DNA from 2 places in the Cupriavidus sp. 291-E7 genome. Region 1 is predicted to be linked to the other one. Evidence: predicted binding sites of a transcription regulator. Region 1 holds the regulator's gene; the other holds the start of a gene.
The links. The regulator sigma-54, encoded in region 1, starts transcription at its own class of promoters, with help from an activator protein. The targets are predictions, from matches to a motif close to TGGCANGNAANCTGCTTT.
Positions count from the first base shown of each region.

Region 2: AC3FLX_RS29525 (isopenicillin N synthase family dioxygenase) is a predicted target of sigma-54. The motif match lies at 3,885-3,902, and genes of this name have one in related genera.

Region 1 is NZ_JBYOJV010000005.1:335,685-343,181, reverse strand. It holds gene lptA (lipopolysaccharide transport periplasmic protein LptA) at 1-429, shown strand, start outside; gene lptB (LPS export ABC transporter ATP-binding protein) at 451-1,251, shown strand; gene AC3FLX_RS12040 (RNA polymerase factor sigma-54) at 1,418-2,899, shown strand; gene hpf (ribosome hibernation-promoting factor, HPF/YfiA family) at 2,950-3,303, shown strand; gene ptsN (PTS IIA-like nitrogen regulatory protein PtsN) at 3,802-4,257, shown strand; gene hprK (HPr(Ser) kinase/phosphatase) at 4,324-5,295, shown strand; gene AC3FLX_RS12020 (PsiF family protein) at 5,493-5,831, shown strand; gene rapZ (RNase adapter RapZ) at 5,953-6,843, shown strand; gene AC3FLX_RS12010 (LON peptidase substrate-binding domain-containing protein) at 6,904-7,497, shown strand, end outside.
Region 2 is NZ_JBYOJV010000025.1:40,609-48,105, forward strand. It holds gene AC3FLX_RS29505 (amino acid ABC transporter permease) at 1-360, opposite strand, end outside; gene AC3FLX_RS29510 (transporter substrate-binding domain-containing protein) at 375-1,205, opposite strand; gene AC3FLX_RS29515 (Bug family tripartite tricarboxylate transporter substrate binding protein) at 1,325-2,338, opposite strand; gene AC3FLX_RS29520 (hypothetical protein) at 2,444-2,581, opposite strand; gene AC3FLX_RS29525 (isopenicillin N synthase family dioxygenase) at 2,702-3,697, opposite strand; gene kdgD (5-dehydro-4-deoxyglucarate dehydratase) at 4,048-4,962, opposite strand; gene AC3FLX_RS29535 (MFS transporter) at 5,395-6,762, shown strand; gene garD (galactarate dehydratase) at 6,779-7,497, shown strand, end outside.

The DNA.
Region 1 (7,497 bases):
CTGAAGTCCGACGCCGCGGAGCTGCGTACCGACCCCGAGGGCTACCAGTATGCGATCGCCACTTCCAAGCCGGGCCGCCAGGCCTACATCCGGCAGAAGCGTGATGGCGTGGACGAGTACATCGATGGATGGGGCGACCGCATCGAGTACGACGGCAAGTCCGAGGTCAACAAGCTGATTGGCCATGCGCGCGCGGCGCGCGTGTCCGGTGCCGGCGCGAAGATCATCGACGAGATCCGCGGCGCGGTCATTACGTACGACAGCCGCAACGAGTACTACACCGCCGCCGGCGGCGACAACAACACGACCGCCGGCAATCCGTCGGGCCGCGTGCGCGCGGTGTTGTCGCCGCGCTCCGACGCCAGCGCCCCGGCTGCTGGCGGCGCGGCGCTTGACCTGCGGCCGTCCACCACGCCCGCCAAGCCTTAACGAATTACCAGCCAGTCCCTGATGAACGATACCGCCACGCTCGCCGCTTCCGCCTCGTCTACCGCATCGGCCGTCCGCACCGACAGCAGCACGCTGGTCGTGCGTCACCTGAAGAAGCGCTACGGCACACGCACGGTGGTCAAGGACGTATCACTCGATGTGAAGAGCGGCGAGGTGGTGGGCCTGCTGGGTCCGAATGGCGCGGGCAAGACCACGTCTTTCTACATGATCGTTGGCCTGGTGGCGCTGGACGAAGGCGACATCGTGCTCGACGACAAGCACATCAGCGGGCTGGCCATCCACGAACGCGCCCGCATGGGGCTGTCCTACCTGCCGCAGGAGGCATCGGTCTTCCGCAAGCTCAACGTGGAAGAGAACATCCGCGCGGTGCTGGAGCTGCAGATCGACAACGGCAAGCCGCTGAGCAAGGCCGAGATCGACCGCCGGCTCGATTCGCTGCTCGACGACCTGCAAATTGCCCACCTGCGCAACAACCCGGCGCTGTCGCTGTCGGGCGGTGAGCGCCGCCGCGTGGAAATCGCGCGCGCGCTGGCGTCGTCGCCGCGCTTCATCCTGCTCGACGAACCGTTTGCCGGCGTCGACCCGATTGCGGTGGGCGAGATCCAGCGCATCGTGAGCTTCCTGAAGGCGCGCAATATCGGCGTGCTGATCACCGACCACAACGTGCGTGAGACGCTGGGCATCTGCGACCACGCATACATCATCAGCGAAGGCACGGTGCTGGCCGCCGGCCAGCCCGAGGAAATCATCGCCAACGAGTCCGTGCGACGCGTCTACCTGGGCGAAAACTTCCGCATGTAAAGCCGCGGACGGCCGCCCTCGGGCGGTCAGCCGCGCACATCAGGCAGGTCATTTTTACCGCACCTGCACTCGGCTTTTCCAAAGCCGTTTCCGATCAAGAAGCCGTAGCGATAGGTTGTAGCAAATTCCGTTCCAACAACGGAAAGATGCGCATAGAATAGGTCGCATGAAACCTTCGCTTCAGCTCCGCCTCTCCCAGCATCTGGCACTCACTCCACAACTACAGCAGTCGATTCGGCTGCTGCAGCTTTCCACGCTCGAACTGCAGCAGGAAGTGGAGCAGGCGCTGACGGAAAACCCGCTGCTCGAACGCGAAAACGACTGGATCGAAAGCCCGCTGCGCGTGGCGGCGGACGGCTCGGTGAACCTGCAAAGCGCACCGGCGCCCGCCCCTGCCGAACCGCAGGCCAACGGCGACGACCGTCAGGAACATGCCGCGGGTGGCGAGGAAGAGGGTTTCAGCGATTCCGGCAGTGAAGACTATGGCAACGACTGGAGCCTCGACGACTTCGCGCGCCGCCCACAGGGCGACGAAGACGAGAAGACGCCGATGCAGTTGCGCGATGCCGATCCCACGCTGCGCGAATACCTGATGGAACAGCTGACGCCGCTTAAGATTTCCGCGCGCGACAAGGGCCTGGCCATCTTCCTGATCGAATCGCTCGACGACGATGGCTACCTGAGTGCGTCACTCGAGGAAATCTGCACGGAACTGCCCGAGGAACTGGAGTTCGAAATCGAGGAAGTGCAGGCGATGCTGACGTTGCTGCAAAGCTTCGATCCTCCGGGCGTGGGCGCGCGCAATGCCTCGGAATGCCTGAGCCTGCAATTGAAGCGCCTGAAGCATCCGCAGCGCGAGCTGGCCTTGTCCATCGTCAACCATCACCTTGAGTTGCTGGCCGTCAGGGATTACACGCGCCTAAAGAAAGCGCTGCAAGTTGACGAAATCGCATTAAAGGCCGCGCATGAACTGATCCGTTCGCTGGCACCGTATCCAGGGCATGCGTACAGCCGCCCGGAAGCGGACTTCGTGGTGCCGGACGTGTTCGTGCGCAAGAGCGGCAGCGGCTGGATTGCACAGCTGAATCCCGACGTGATGCCACGCCTGCGTATCAACGACATGTACGCGCAGATCCTGCGCGGTGCGAAGGGAGAAGCAGGTGCCGCGGGACTGCAGCAGAAACTGCAGGAAGCCCGGTGGCTTATCAAGAACATTCAGCAGCGATTCGATACGATCCTGCGTGTGGCGCAGGCAATTGTTGAGCGTCAGAAGAACTTTTTTTCGCACGGGGAAATAGCAATGCGCCCCTTGGTTTTGCGGGAAATAGCCGATACACTCGGTTTACATGAGTCGACCATTTCCCGGGTGACCACGAACAAATACATGGCCACGCCAATGGGTACTTTCGAGTTGAAGTACTTCTTTGGTAGCCACGTCTCCACGGAGACTGGCGGCGCGGCCTCATCCACGGCGATCCGCGCGCTGATCAAGCAACTGATAGGAGCCGAAGAACCCAGGAATCCTCTTTCCGACAGCCGCATCGCCGAATTGCTGGGCGAACAGGGCTTTGTGGTCGCACGCCGCACGGTGGCCAAATACCGCGAAGCGCTGAAAATCCCCGCAGTCAATCTCCGCAAGTCTTTGTAGCCGAGCCGCAACCGCCTGCCTGGTGCGGCTCTTTCAGAAGGAGAAGCGCTATGAACTTCAAGATCAGTGGACACCACCTCGACATCACGCCACCGCTGCGTGAGTATGTGGAAACGAAACTGGAGCGAATTGTCAGGCATTTCGATCAGGTCATTGGCGTGAGCGTGCTGCTATCTGTCGACAACCACAAGGAAAAGGACCGGCGTCAGTACGCGGAAATCAATCTACATCTCAAGGGCAAGGACATCTTCGTCGAAGCGCATCACGAAGACCTGTATGCGGCAATCGACTGTCTCGTCGACAAGCTCGACCGGCAGGTGATCCGCTACAAGGACCGCGTGCAAGGGCATGACCGGGAAGCGGTCAAGTACCAGATGGCCGAAGCCCAACTACAGCAACAATAGGCTGGCAAACCCTGAACTGCCCCTGGAAGAGGACCTCAGCGTCCCCCGAGAGGACTAATAGGAAGAGAGCAAAGCCGCGCATCTGCGCGGCTTTTTTGATGGGCGCGTAACGTCATTGGCCTGAATTTCTCCGTTACCTTGACGCCACGGAGGCGACCAATTGATGCGCCGGGGGTGTTCGCATCTTGCGCGGCTCGGTGTATGCTGCGTCATACAACAATGACAGGCAGAACGGTCCCGGTGAACCGAATCGCATGCCGCATGACGGAAGATCATGCGGGCGCGGCGGCAATATCCGGGTGGGCAAACCGGCCGGCCAGTTCGCGGCACCACCCGCGAAGCCGGCGCCGCAGCGCACAAGCGCGCTGTGGCCCTGCTCTATAATGGCCGGACGCTCCAATGCGGGCGTTCATAGCACTCGATATCCTGAATTGCCCCCATCGCGGCGGGACGGCGTCTGTTCGCCGTATCGCCAACCTGACTTCTCGTGCATCGCCCATGAATCGTTTGGCCAAATTGCTGCCACCCGGCAACATCCATCTCGACGTCACCGTCACCAGCAAGAAGCGGGTCTTCGAGCAAGCCGGGCTCCTGTTCGAGAACAATCATGGCGTAGCCCGAGCCACTGTCACGGACAATCTTTTCGCACGCGAATCGCTCGGCTCTACCGGCCTGGGCGCCGGCGTGGCCATTCCGCACGGCCGTATCAAGGGACTAAAGCAGCCGCTGGGCGGCTTCATGCGCCTGGCGGAGCCAATTCCGTTCGAATCACCGGACGGCAAGCCGGTCTCGCTGCTCATCTTCCTGCTGGTGCCCGAACAGGCCACGCAGCAGCACCTCGAGATCCTTTCGGAAATCGCGCAACTGCTGTCGGACCGCGAAATGCGCGAGGGCCTGGCCACGCTGCCCACGCCCGAGGCGGTCCATCAGTTGCTGACCGAATGGCATCCGTGATGATCCACAGGCTGCACTGGCACGCCGCCTGACGCCATACCGCCCCCTCGTAGAAAGTCATCCCGCATGGAACTCACCGGCGTCACCTCGCAGTCGATCTTCGATGACAACGCAGCCGACATTAAATTGTCGTGGATAGCCGGTCTGGAAGGGGCCGATCGCGCCTTCGACGTCGAATTCGCGCGCGAAGCCACCTCCGCCGCCGACCTGGTAGGCCACCTGAACCTGATCCACCCGAACCGGATCCAGGTGCTGGGCAAGCCCGAGATCCAGTACTACCAGCGTCTGGACGACGAGCCGCGCAAGCGCCAGATGGGCGAACTGATCCTGCTCGAACCACCGTTCCTGGTGGTCGCCGATGGCATGGAGCCGCCGCCCGACCTGGAACTGCGCTGCACGCGCTCGTCCACGCCGCTGTTCACGACGCCGGTCTCCTCGGCGGCCGTAATCGACCACCTTCGGCTCTACCTGTCGCGCATTTCCGCGCCGCGCGTAACGATGCACGGCGTATTTCTCGACATCCTCGGGATGGGCGTGCTGATCATGGGCGAATCCGGCCTGGGCAAGAGCGAGCTTGGCCTGGAACTGATTTCGCGCGGACACGGCCTGGTGGCCGACGACGCCGTGGATTTCGTGCGCCTGGGACCGGATTTCATCGAAGGCCGCTGCCCGCCCCTGCTGCAGAACCTGCTCGAGGTGCGCGGCCTGGGCCTGCTCGACATCAAGACCATCTTCGGTGAAACGGCCGTACGCCGGAAGATGAAGCTCAAGCTCGTGGTGCAGCTGGTACGCCGTAACGATGGCGAATTCGAGCGGCTGCCGCTCGACTCCCAGTACCTCGATGTGCTTGGCCTGCCAATCCACATGGTCAAGATCCAGGTGGCCGCCGGCCGTAACTTGGCCGTTCTGGTGGAGGCCGCCGTCCGCAATACGATCCTGCGCCTGCGCGGTATCGATACACTGCGCGATTTCATGGACCGCCAGCGTGCCGCCATGCAGGCCGATGTGGTGTCGCGCGGGCAAGGCCGCCTGCTCTGACCGCGGCCGCGCTGCTGATGGCCAAACGCCCGCCTGACCGCGGGCGTTTTCATTTGCTTACAAGCCCGGCCCGGTTTTCGTCAACGGGGTGTGGGTAGTCTCCGTTTTGTGCTGTAATGGGCATCGAGCCCGTTTTTCCGCCAGCCACCCAGATGGCCTGCGGCCACGATGTGTGTTTCCACAGCCAGGAGAGAAGCATGAAGAAGCTGATCGCGATGTGTGTGCTGGTCACCCCCCTGTTCGCCACGGGCGCGTTTGCCCAGGGTGCGTCGGCTCCGGCCGCGGCCGAGAAATCGGGCAAGACCGCGCAGCAGGAAAAGATGGCCGCCTGCTCCAAGGCCAACAAGGGCAAGAAGGGCGACGAGTACAAGAAGGCCCAGAGCGAGTGCCTGTCGGGTAGCGGCCCGGCCGCTGCCGCCGAGCCGAAGACCCAGCAGGAAAAGATGTCGGCCTGCAGCAAGCAGAACAAGGGCAAGAAGGGCGACGACTACAAGAAGTCCATGAGCGATTGCCTGTCGGCAAAACCGGCAGCCTGATCGATCGCCGCATATCTGGCAATTCTTACCGTAAAAATGGCGAATCCTCAGCGATTCGCCATTTTTGTATGGCACACGCTGTCATGACGCAGCCACCTTGCGGTGCTATGCTTGCGTCGCTATGCGGATCATTCTCATCACCGGAATTTCCGGCTCCGGCAAGTCTGTCGCCCTGAACGTCCTGGAAGATGCAGGCTACTACTGCGTCGACAATCTGCCGGCCCAATTCATCCCCGATCTCACCACCTATCTGGCCGATCAGGGCTATACGCACCTTGGCGTGGCCACCGATATTCGCAGCCGCGAGTCGCTGGCGCGCTTGCCCGACACCGTACGCGAGCTCTCCGCGAGCCATCAGGTGCAGGTGCTGTTCCTGACGGCAAATACGGACGCGCTGGTACAACGCTATTCGGAGACCCGCCGCCGCCATCCGTTGTCGGCACAGGTGGAGACTGGCGCGGCCAGCGATGCGGAAGCACCAGCCAGCACATCCCTGATCGAAGCCATCGAGATGGAGCGCGAGCTGCTCAGCCCGCTGGCCGAGTCGGCGCATCGCATCGATACCAGCAACGTGCGCACCAACACGCTGCGCAGCTGGGTCAAGGAACTGATCCGTGATGACCGCGCCAGCGGCCAGTCGCTGACACTGCTGTTCGAATCGTTTGGCTTCAAGCATGGGGTGCCTAGCGACGCCGACCTCGTCTTCGACGTGCGCTCGCTGCCGAATCCCTACTACGACCTTGCCCTGCGCCCACTCACCGGCCGCGACGCGCCGGTCGTGGATTTCCTGCAAAGCCAGCCGATGGTACTGGCGATGGCCGAGGATATCCGCGCCTACGTGGAGAAGTGGCTGCCAAGTTTCATTGCGGACAACCGCAGCTACCTGACGGTGGCCATCGGCTGCACGGGCGGGCAGCATCGTTCAGTGTTCATCGCCGAACGACTCGCCAACTATTTCCGGGCGCATGGTAATGTGCTGGTCAGACACCGCGAAATGGGCCCAGCCGGCTGACACGCGGGCTTGAAAGGGGCGGCCCCGGTGGCCCTCCCTGTCACTGGAGCGGCCAATCGCATGTCGACACCTCCCACCGACACCGCACCCATCGGCACCATCCTGGATGCGCTACCGCTGTTTCCCCTCAATACGGTCCTCTTTCCAGACGGCCGCCTGCCGCTGCGTGTGTTCGAAAAGCGCTATGTCGACATGGTGCGCAACTGCATGCGCGATGGCGCGCCGTTTGGGGTCTGCCTGATCGCCAGCGGTGAAGAGGTCGCCCGCCCCGGCCAGAAAACCGTGCCCGAGGAGATCGGCTGCCTGGCGCAGATCGTCGACTGCAATATGGAGCAGCTGGGCGTGCTGCTGATCGAGACACGCGGGCGGCAACGCTTTCGCGCGCTGTCTCACGCGACACGTGACGACGGCCTGATGGTGGCCCAGGCCGAGGTGCTGCCAGCCGACATCATCGACTGCAAGTTGGAACTATTGAGCGAATGCCTGGAGGCGTTGCGCCGGATCGTCGCGTCGGTCCACAGCGAACAGCCCGACAAGTCGAAGCTGCCCTTCGCGGAACCCTACCTTTGGGACGACCCGAGCTGGGTGGCCAACCGCCTGTGCGAGCTACTGCCCGTGCCGCTCAAGGCCAAGCAGATGCTGATGGCCTTGCCC
Region 2 (7,497 bases), on a different contig from region 1:
TTGCTGGGTGATCAGCATGTTGAGTACCAGAAAGCCGCAATAGAGCTGCACCAGCGTGGGCGTGTTGCGGGTCAGTTCGACGAACGCACGTGCCGGCGTGGCCAGCACCTTCCGTCCCGACGTCAGCATGGCCGCCAGCACGGCGCCGGCGATGAGGCTGCAGGGGATGGTCAGCGCGCAGAGCTGCAGTGTCACGACCAGGCCGTGCAGGAATGCCGAACGTTCGGCGTCATCGAGCAAGAACGCATAGTTGAGGCCTAGCGGCTTGAGCGCGGCCACGAGCGAGGTGTCTGCCCATGCTGCATGGGCCAATCCAGGACCGCTCAGGAGCAGCGCCGCGATCAGAAGATGCCCGCTCATTGTTGCCCCTGCCATCAGCCCTGCTGCTTGAACTTTGCCTGCAGCTCGGGCAGCAGCGGCTGCGGCGGCGTGATGCCGAGCCGCTTCTCAGTGCCGATCAGCCAGCCGCTGCGATGCCATTCCTGCACTACCTTGTCCACCGCGGCCACGGTGTCCGTGTCGCCCTTGCGTGCCCATACCACCGACGGCGCCGGCAGGATCTCGGTCGGGATCGGCGCGGCGTAGTTGGCCCACTCGGTATTGCTGCGCAGCAGCGGGTGAATCAGCGTGGCGTCATGCACGGCCGCCACGCATTGGCCGCCGCGCAGCGCGAGCAGCGATTCCGACGCGGTCTTGAAACCGCGTACCTGTGCGCCGTACTGTTCCTGCAATGGCTTTACAAAGCTGCTGCCCTGCGACGCGCAGACGGTCTTGCCACGCAGGTCTTCCCATTGATGAACGCCGCTGGTCTTGAGCACGGCGACGGTGCCGCCCACGCGATAGAACGGCGTGGGTGCATAGGACAGCAGCTCGCCACGGTCGGCGTTGTACTCCATCGATGCAATCAACAGGTCGACCTTGCCTTGCTGCAGGAACTGCACCCGGTTGGACGGATTCACCTGGACAAGGTCGGCCTCCACGCCGAGCCGCTTCGCCAGATCCCGCGCCAGCTCGGGATTCCAGCCGACGAGTTGCTGCGTGGCAGGGTCGATCGAACCGAACGGGCCGCCGTTGACCAGCACGCCGATGGATACCTTGCCGCGTTGCTTGATCTTGTCGAGCGTGGCATCGGCCCATGCGGCTTGCGTGGCGAGGAGTGAGAGGGCGATAGCGGCAATGGCGCGCGTGCGATGGATGGCGGTCATGAGCGAATGTAGGGCGAATGGAGTACGAGTCTGGGAATGGCGGGAGGGGCTGCCTTCCGCCCGGACAAAAAAGTCTTCTGGATATGGATGGATAGGCTGGCGGCGCGGTGCGCGCCGCATCAGTTCAGCTTGATACCTGAAGAAGCGATGACCGCCGCATAGCGCGGCAAGTCCTTCGACAGCGTGTCGTCGAGTGCCTGGGCGGACGACGCCACCACGACAAAGCCAGCCTCTTCGAGCAATTGCTTCGTGGCCGGTTGCGCCAGTACCGCTGTCGCGTCGCGGTTGATCCGTTCGATCACGTCGGCCGGTGTGGCGGCTGGCGCGAGCAGGCCCTGCCAGCTTTCCACGGCAAAGCCCGGCGCGCCGGCTTCGGCCATCGTGGGCACCTGCGGCAGCGCTTTCGACCGATACGGTGTGGTGACGGCGAGGGCGGTCAGCCGGCCATTGCGTACATAGTCGGTGACGGCGGCAAGCGTAATCAGCGTGGCATCGATATGGCCGCCGAGCAGGTCCAGCGTGGCGGGTCCGCCGCCGGGGTAGGGAATGTAGTTGACCTGGATGCCAAGCTGGCGTGACAGCATTTCATGCGCGACGTGTGCGATGCCGCCATTGCCTGGCAGCCCCAGCGCGAGTTCGCCAGGCTTGCGCCGCGTCAGTGCCAGATAGTCCTGGAAGGTGCGCACGCCAAGATCGGGACGCACCACCAGGATCTGCGGACTGACCACCGCCTTGATGACGCCACGAAATGCATGGTTGGTGTCATAGGGCAGGCGCTTGAAGAGCGACGCGTTCAGTGTCACGCCTTCGCCGCCTAGCAGCAGCGTGTAGCCGTCTGGCGCCGCGCGTGCCACTTGTGCCGCGCCAATCGTGCCGCTGGCGCCGGCCACGTTTTCCACCACAACGCTCTGATGCCATTGCTCGCTGAGTTTCTGTGCAAGCGTGCGCGCCAGCTTGTCCGCACTGCCGCCAGCCGCCACCGGCACGATGATGCGGACCGTCTTGGTGGGAAAGGTGCTGCCGGGCGTATTGGCGAAGGCCGGGCTGGCAAAGGCGGCCACTATGGCGAGCGATGCAAGTACCAGTCGGCGGAGATGGAGAGCGAAAAGAACTGGCAGGGCGTGGCGCGGCATGATCAAGTCTGGTGTGGCGATGTAGCGAAGCCACCAGCTTATGGAGTGCCGCTTGCGAGGCGAACAAATCTTTTCGTACTTCGATATGCGTGCCGAAGCGTTGCTTCAAGCGCGCGGCGAACGGTTCATCGTCCGATCCGCGGGGTCGGGGTCGTGATGCGGCGGATACAGCGGATAGCGCAGCGCGGCGTAGACGAGCACCACGGTGCAGATGGCGGTGAACCAGTCGAGAAGGTCGGTCATGGCGGTGGCTCCTTGATGCCATCTTTGGGATGCGACGACGCGCACGTCAAGGAATGTTTCCAGTTAAGCAAATCCGTTTTCCGTGGTGGAGTGGCGCGCGCGTGTCTGCCTCCGGTGCGCTTATCTGTACGCGCTGAAATTCGCGGCTACCCGCTGCCTCAGGAAATCCCCCGCGGTGATCGGTGGATGCTGCTTTGCAGGTCCTTCGATGAGGGTGTTGCGGTTGGCCTGGCAGAAAAACGCCAGGCTATAGCGCGGCCCCATGTACTCACCCGGTACAGGATTGCGCACCCGGTGGAAGTTCGATGGCAGTTGATCGTCGCTCCAGCGCATCAGCATGTCCCCGATGTTGCACGTGATGACGTCCTCGTCCGGCGGAATCGGTGTCCATGCCTGGGCATCCATCTCCTTGCCGGGACACACCTGCAGTCCGCCCTGTCCCTGGCGCTGGAACAGCAGCGTCAGGCAATCGAAGTCGGTATGCGCGCCGGCGCGCCAGAGGTCGAGCTTGTCCTGCGCCTCGGGTGGAATCGCGTAGTAGTGCAGCAGGCGCAGCGTGCTTTGATAGTCGGGCGCGGCCGGGTCATGGGCGCGGGTGAAGAAGTCGGCATCGAAGCCGAGCTTGCTGGCAAAGCAGGACAGCACCTTCATGCCCACGTCCCAGCATTGCCGCTCGAACGCGAGCATCGTTTCGCGGAACGCCGGCAATTCGGTGTCGGTGGGCCAGAGTGCCGCCATATGGGGGCGCGTGATTTGGTACGACTCCTTCTGGTCGGGTGTGCCGGTGGACGGGCGTACCTGCGCGCGGGTTTCCCAACCGGCATTGTTGGCTTTCTGCAGCGGATAGCGGGCTTTCACCGATTCGGGCAGTGCGAAGAACCGCTCGGTCATCGCAAACGCCTCGCGCACGGCGGTCAGGTCGATACCGTGGTGTTCGAGCTGGAAGAAGCCGATGCCGCTGGCGGCTTGCCACAGTTGATCGGCGATTTCGGCTTTGCGCTGGTCAAACCGGGAGAGATCGATGCGGCGTATCTCGCGCGTGTCGGTCTCGGTGCCGTGGGCACCCATGCGCGATTCGCGCGCCAGTTCGTGCAGGAGCAGGGTAGTGTCGGTCATGTCGTTCCGGGTTCAGGAGAGGTTGAACGGGTCCGGCCGGACCACGGAACGCCAGATGCATGGGAGGGTTTCCCGGCTCTCGACCTCCGCGGCGGATGCGGACATCAAGAGCAATTTCCTGCCGCCTGCCCGTTCCATGCGGAACGCGGAAAGGACGGTTGAACGCTTCTACTCTTCGGGACTGGGCAATGCAGATTTCGGGCCAGCCATTGCGAGGTGGAATCCCGATGGGTTCACCACGATGGCGCGTGCGACGGCCCAATACCGTGCGCGGGTGTGTGCGCCGGTGCAAAAAAAAGAGCCGACAGTGTCGGCTCTTAACGCTTCAACTCAATACAGTCTGCTGAGGCTTACTGCGGTCCCAGCTTCTTGATCAGGGCGTCCAGCTTGGCAACTTCTTCTTCGGTCAGATCGGTCAGCGGCGCGCGCACCGGGCCTGCATCGTGGCCAACCAGCTTGGCGCCGGCCTTCACGATCGACACGGCGTAGCCGTGCTTGCGGTTGCGGATGTCCAGGTACGGCAGGAAGAAGTCGTCGATCAGGCGGCCGATCGTGGCGTGGTCGTCGGCGGCCACGGCACGGTAGAAGTCCATCGCGGTCTTCGGGATGAAGTTGAACACGGCCGACGAGTACACGGGCACGCCCAGCGCCTTGTAGGCAGCGGCGTAGACTTCGGCGGTGGGCAGGCCGCCCAGGTAGGCCAGGCGGTCGCCCAGCTTGCGGCGCACGCGCACCATCGCCTCGATGTCACCCACGCCGTCCTTGAAGCCGATCAGGTTCGGGCACTTGTCCACGACCTTGGCCAGCAGATCGGCACCGATGCGCGAGTTGGCGCGGTTGTACACGATCACGCCGCACTTGGTGGCCTTGCAAACCTCTTCGATGTGGTTGGCAATGCCGTCTTCGCTGGCTTCGGTCAGGTAGTGCGGCATCAGCAGGATGCCGTGGGCGCCCAGGCGCTCGGCTTCCTTTGCGTATTCGATGGCCACGCGGGTCGGGCCGCCGGCGCCGGCCAGGATGGGCACCTTGCCACGGCAGGTTTCCACCGCGGTGCGGATTACGTTCGAATAGTCCTGCTGCGTCAGCGAGAAGAACTCGCCCGTGCCGCCAGCGGCAAACAGGGCCGATGCACCATACGGAGCCAGCCATTCCAGGCGCTCGATATAGGTGTCGGCGCGGAAGTTGCCTTGCGCGTCGAAATCGGTGACGGGGAACGAGAGCAGGCCTTCCGAGATAATCTGCTTAAGTTCTTGCGGTGTAGTCATGTCGCTCTTCCTGATCGCCACATGGCGAATGATGGTTTAGGTGTGGAACTAGGCCGGTTTGTACCTCGTTCCATCGTTGTGGATGTTTCGAGATAAGTCATCGTACAACTAACAGCTTGACCATGCAAGCGGTATGGAGAAAACCGAGGGAAAACCCCGGTTTGGTGGACCGGATCAGGTGACATCGGGGCCGGTTTCGATAGCCGCGGGCGGGGCGGGCCAGCCGGGGCAGATCGCCGCGAACCCGCAAGCCAATTGAAAGGGAAGGGAAAAACCTGTGCACCGCGACACCGCGAAATGCACCAGGTCAGGGTAAACGCGCACTGCGGTGGACGGAACCCCGTCTCTATAATTCCGGTCGTACGACGACATATCACAAGCCGGTCCCGACGCATTCCCGCATCCAGGTCTACCGGCTGTGAGGAGACCCAGATGAACGCAACACCCACTACAAGCGCTGCCGCCGCATCCGGCGCCCGCCGCACCAACGTCCGCTACTGGATCCTCGCCCTGATCTTTATCGTGACGACGATCAATTACGCCGATCGTGCCACGCTGTCGATCACCGGCCCTGCCATGCGCGAGGAGTTCGGCTTCTCGGCCGTGCAGATGGGCTATATCTTCTCCGCCTTCAGCTGGGCCTATGTGATGGCACAGATTCCGGGCGGCTGGCTGCTCGACCGTTTTGGCGCGCGCCGCATCTATGCTTTCAGCATTTTCCTGTGGTCGTTCTTCACGCTGCTGCAAGGCTGGATTGGCGTGTTCGCCACCATCGGCCAGGCCATCACCGTGCTGTTCGCGCTGCGCTTTGCAGTGGGCCTGGCCGAGTCGCCGGCCTTTCCGGCCAACGCGAAGGTCGTGGCCAGCTGGTTCCCGACCGCCGAACGCGGCACGGCATCGGCCATTTTCAACGCCGCGCAGTATTTTGCCGCCGTGGTGTTCACGCCGCTGATGGCCTGGATCGTCCATAGCTGGGGCTGGCACCACGTCTATCTGTGGATGGGCATCATGGGCATGCTGCTGGCGCTGGTCTGGCTCAAGGTCATGCGCAGCCCGGCCACGCATGCAGGCGTGAACAAGGCCGAGCTGGAACATATCGAGCAAGGCGGCGGCCTGATTCATATGGGCGAAGGCGAGGAAGCCAGGCAGGGCGGCAAGGCGGCGAATCCGGCCGGCTGGTTCTACGCCAAACAACTGCTGAGCAATCGCATGCTGGCTGGCGTGTACCTGGGCCAGTACTGCATCAACGTGCTGACGTATTTCTTCCTGACGTGGTTCCCGGTGTACCTGGTGCAGGCGCGCGGGATGTCGATCCTGAAGGCGGGTTTCGTGGCATCGCTGCCGGCCATCTGCGGTTTCCTGGGTGGTGTGCTGGGTGGCGTGATTTCGGACACGCTGCTGCGTCGCGGCCATTCGCTGACGCTGGCTCGCAAGGTGCCGATCGTGGCTGGCATGCTGCTGTCGGTGTCGATGATCGCGTGCAACTACGTCGATGCGGAATGGCTGGTGGTGGGCATCATGGCACTGGCGTTCTTCGGCAAGGGCATCGGCGCGCTGGGCTGGGCCGTGGTGGCCGATACGGCGCCCAAGGAAGTGATCGGCCTGGCCGGCAGCATTTTCAACACGTTCGGCAATATTGCCGGCATCGTGACGCCGATCGTGATCGGCTATATCCTGAGCGCCACGGGTTCGTTCAACGGCGCGCTGGTCTTTGTGGGCATCAATGCCCTGGTGACCGTGCTGAGCTACCTGGTGATCGTCAAGGACATTCGCCGCGTCGAACTGAAGCACCCCCAATAAAGAAGGAATCCCCATCATGTCGGACCTGTCGGTACAGAACGCCCAGGCTGCGGAGCAACGTCCGCCGCTGTACATCCGCATCCACGCCAATGACAACGTGGCCATCGTCGCCAACGACGGCGGCCTGGGGGCCGGCACGGTGTTTCCGTGCGGCCTGACCCTGGTGGAGCGCGTGCCGCAGGGCCACAAGGTGGCACTGGTGGACCTGAAGAAGGGTGACGCGGTGACGCGCTACAACGTGACCATCGGCTATGCGCTGCAGGACCTGCCGCGCGGCAGCTGGGTCAACGAGCGCGTGATCGAGATGCCGGTGGCCCCTGGCCTGACCGACCTGCCGATCAGCACGCGCCTGCCGGAACCGCTGCCGCCGCTGGACGGCTACACGTTCGAGGGTTTCCGCAATCCGGACGGCTCGGTGGGTACGCGCAACATCCTGGCCATCACCCAGACCGTGCAGTGCGTGGCCGGAGTGGTCGATCACGCGGTCAGGCGCATCAAGGCGGAACTGCTGCCCCGGTATCCCAATGTCGATGACGTGATTGGCCTGGAGCACACCTATGGCTGCGGCGTGGCCATCGACGCGCCCGATGCCGTGGTGCCGATCCGCACGCTGCGCAATATCGCGCTGAACCCGAACTTCGGTGGCACCGCGATGATGGTGAGCCTTGGCTGCGAGAAGCTGCAGCCGGACCGCCTGATGCCGCCGGGCACGATCCCGATCCAGACCGGCGCCGG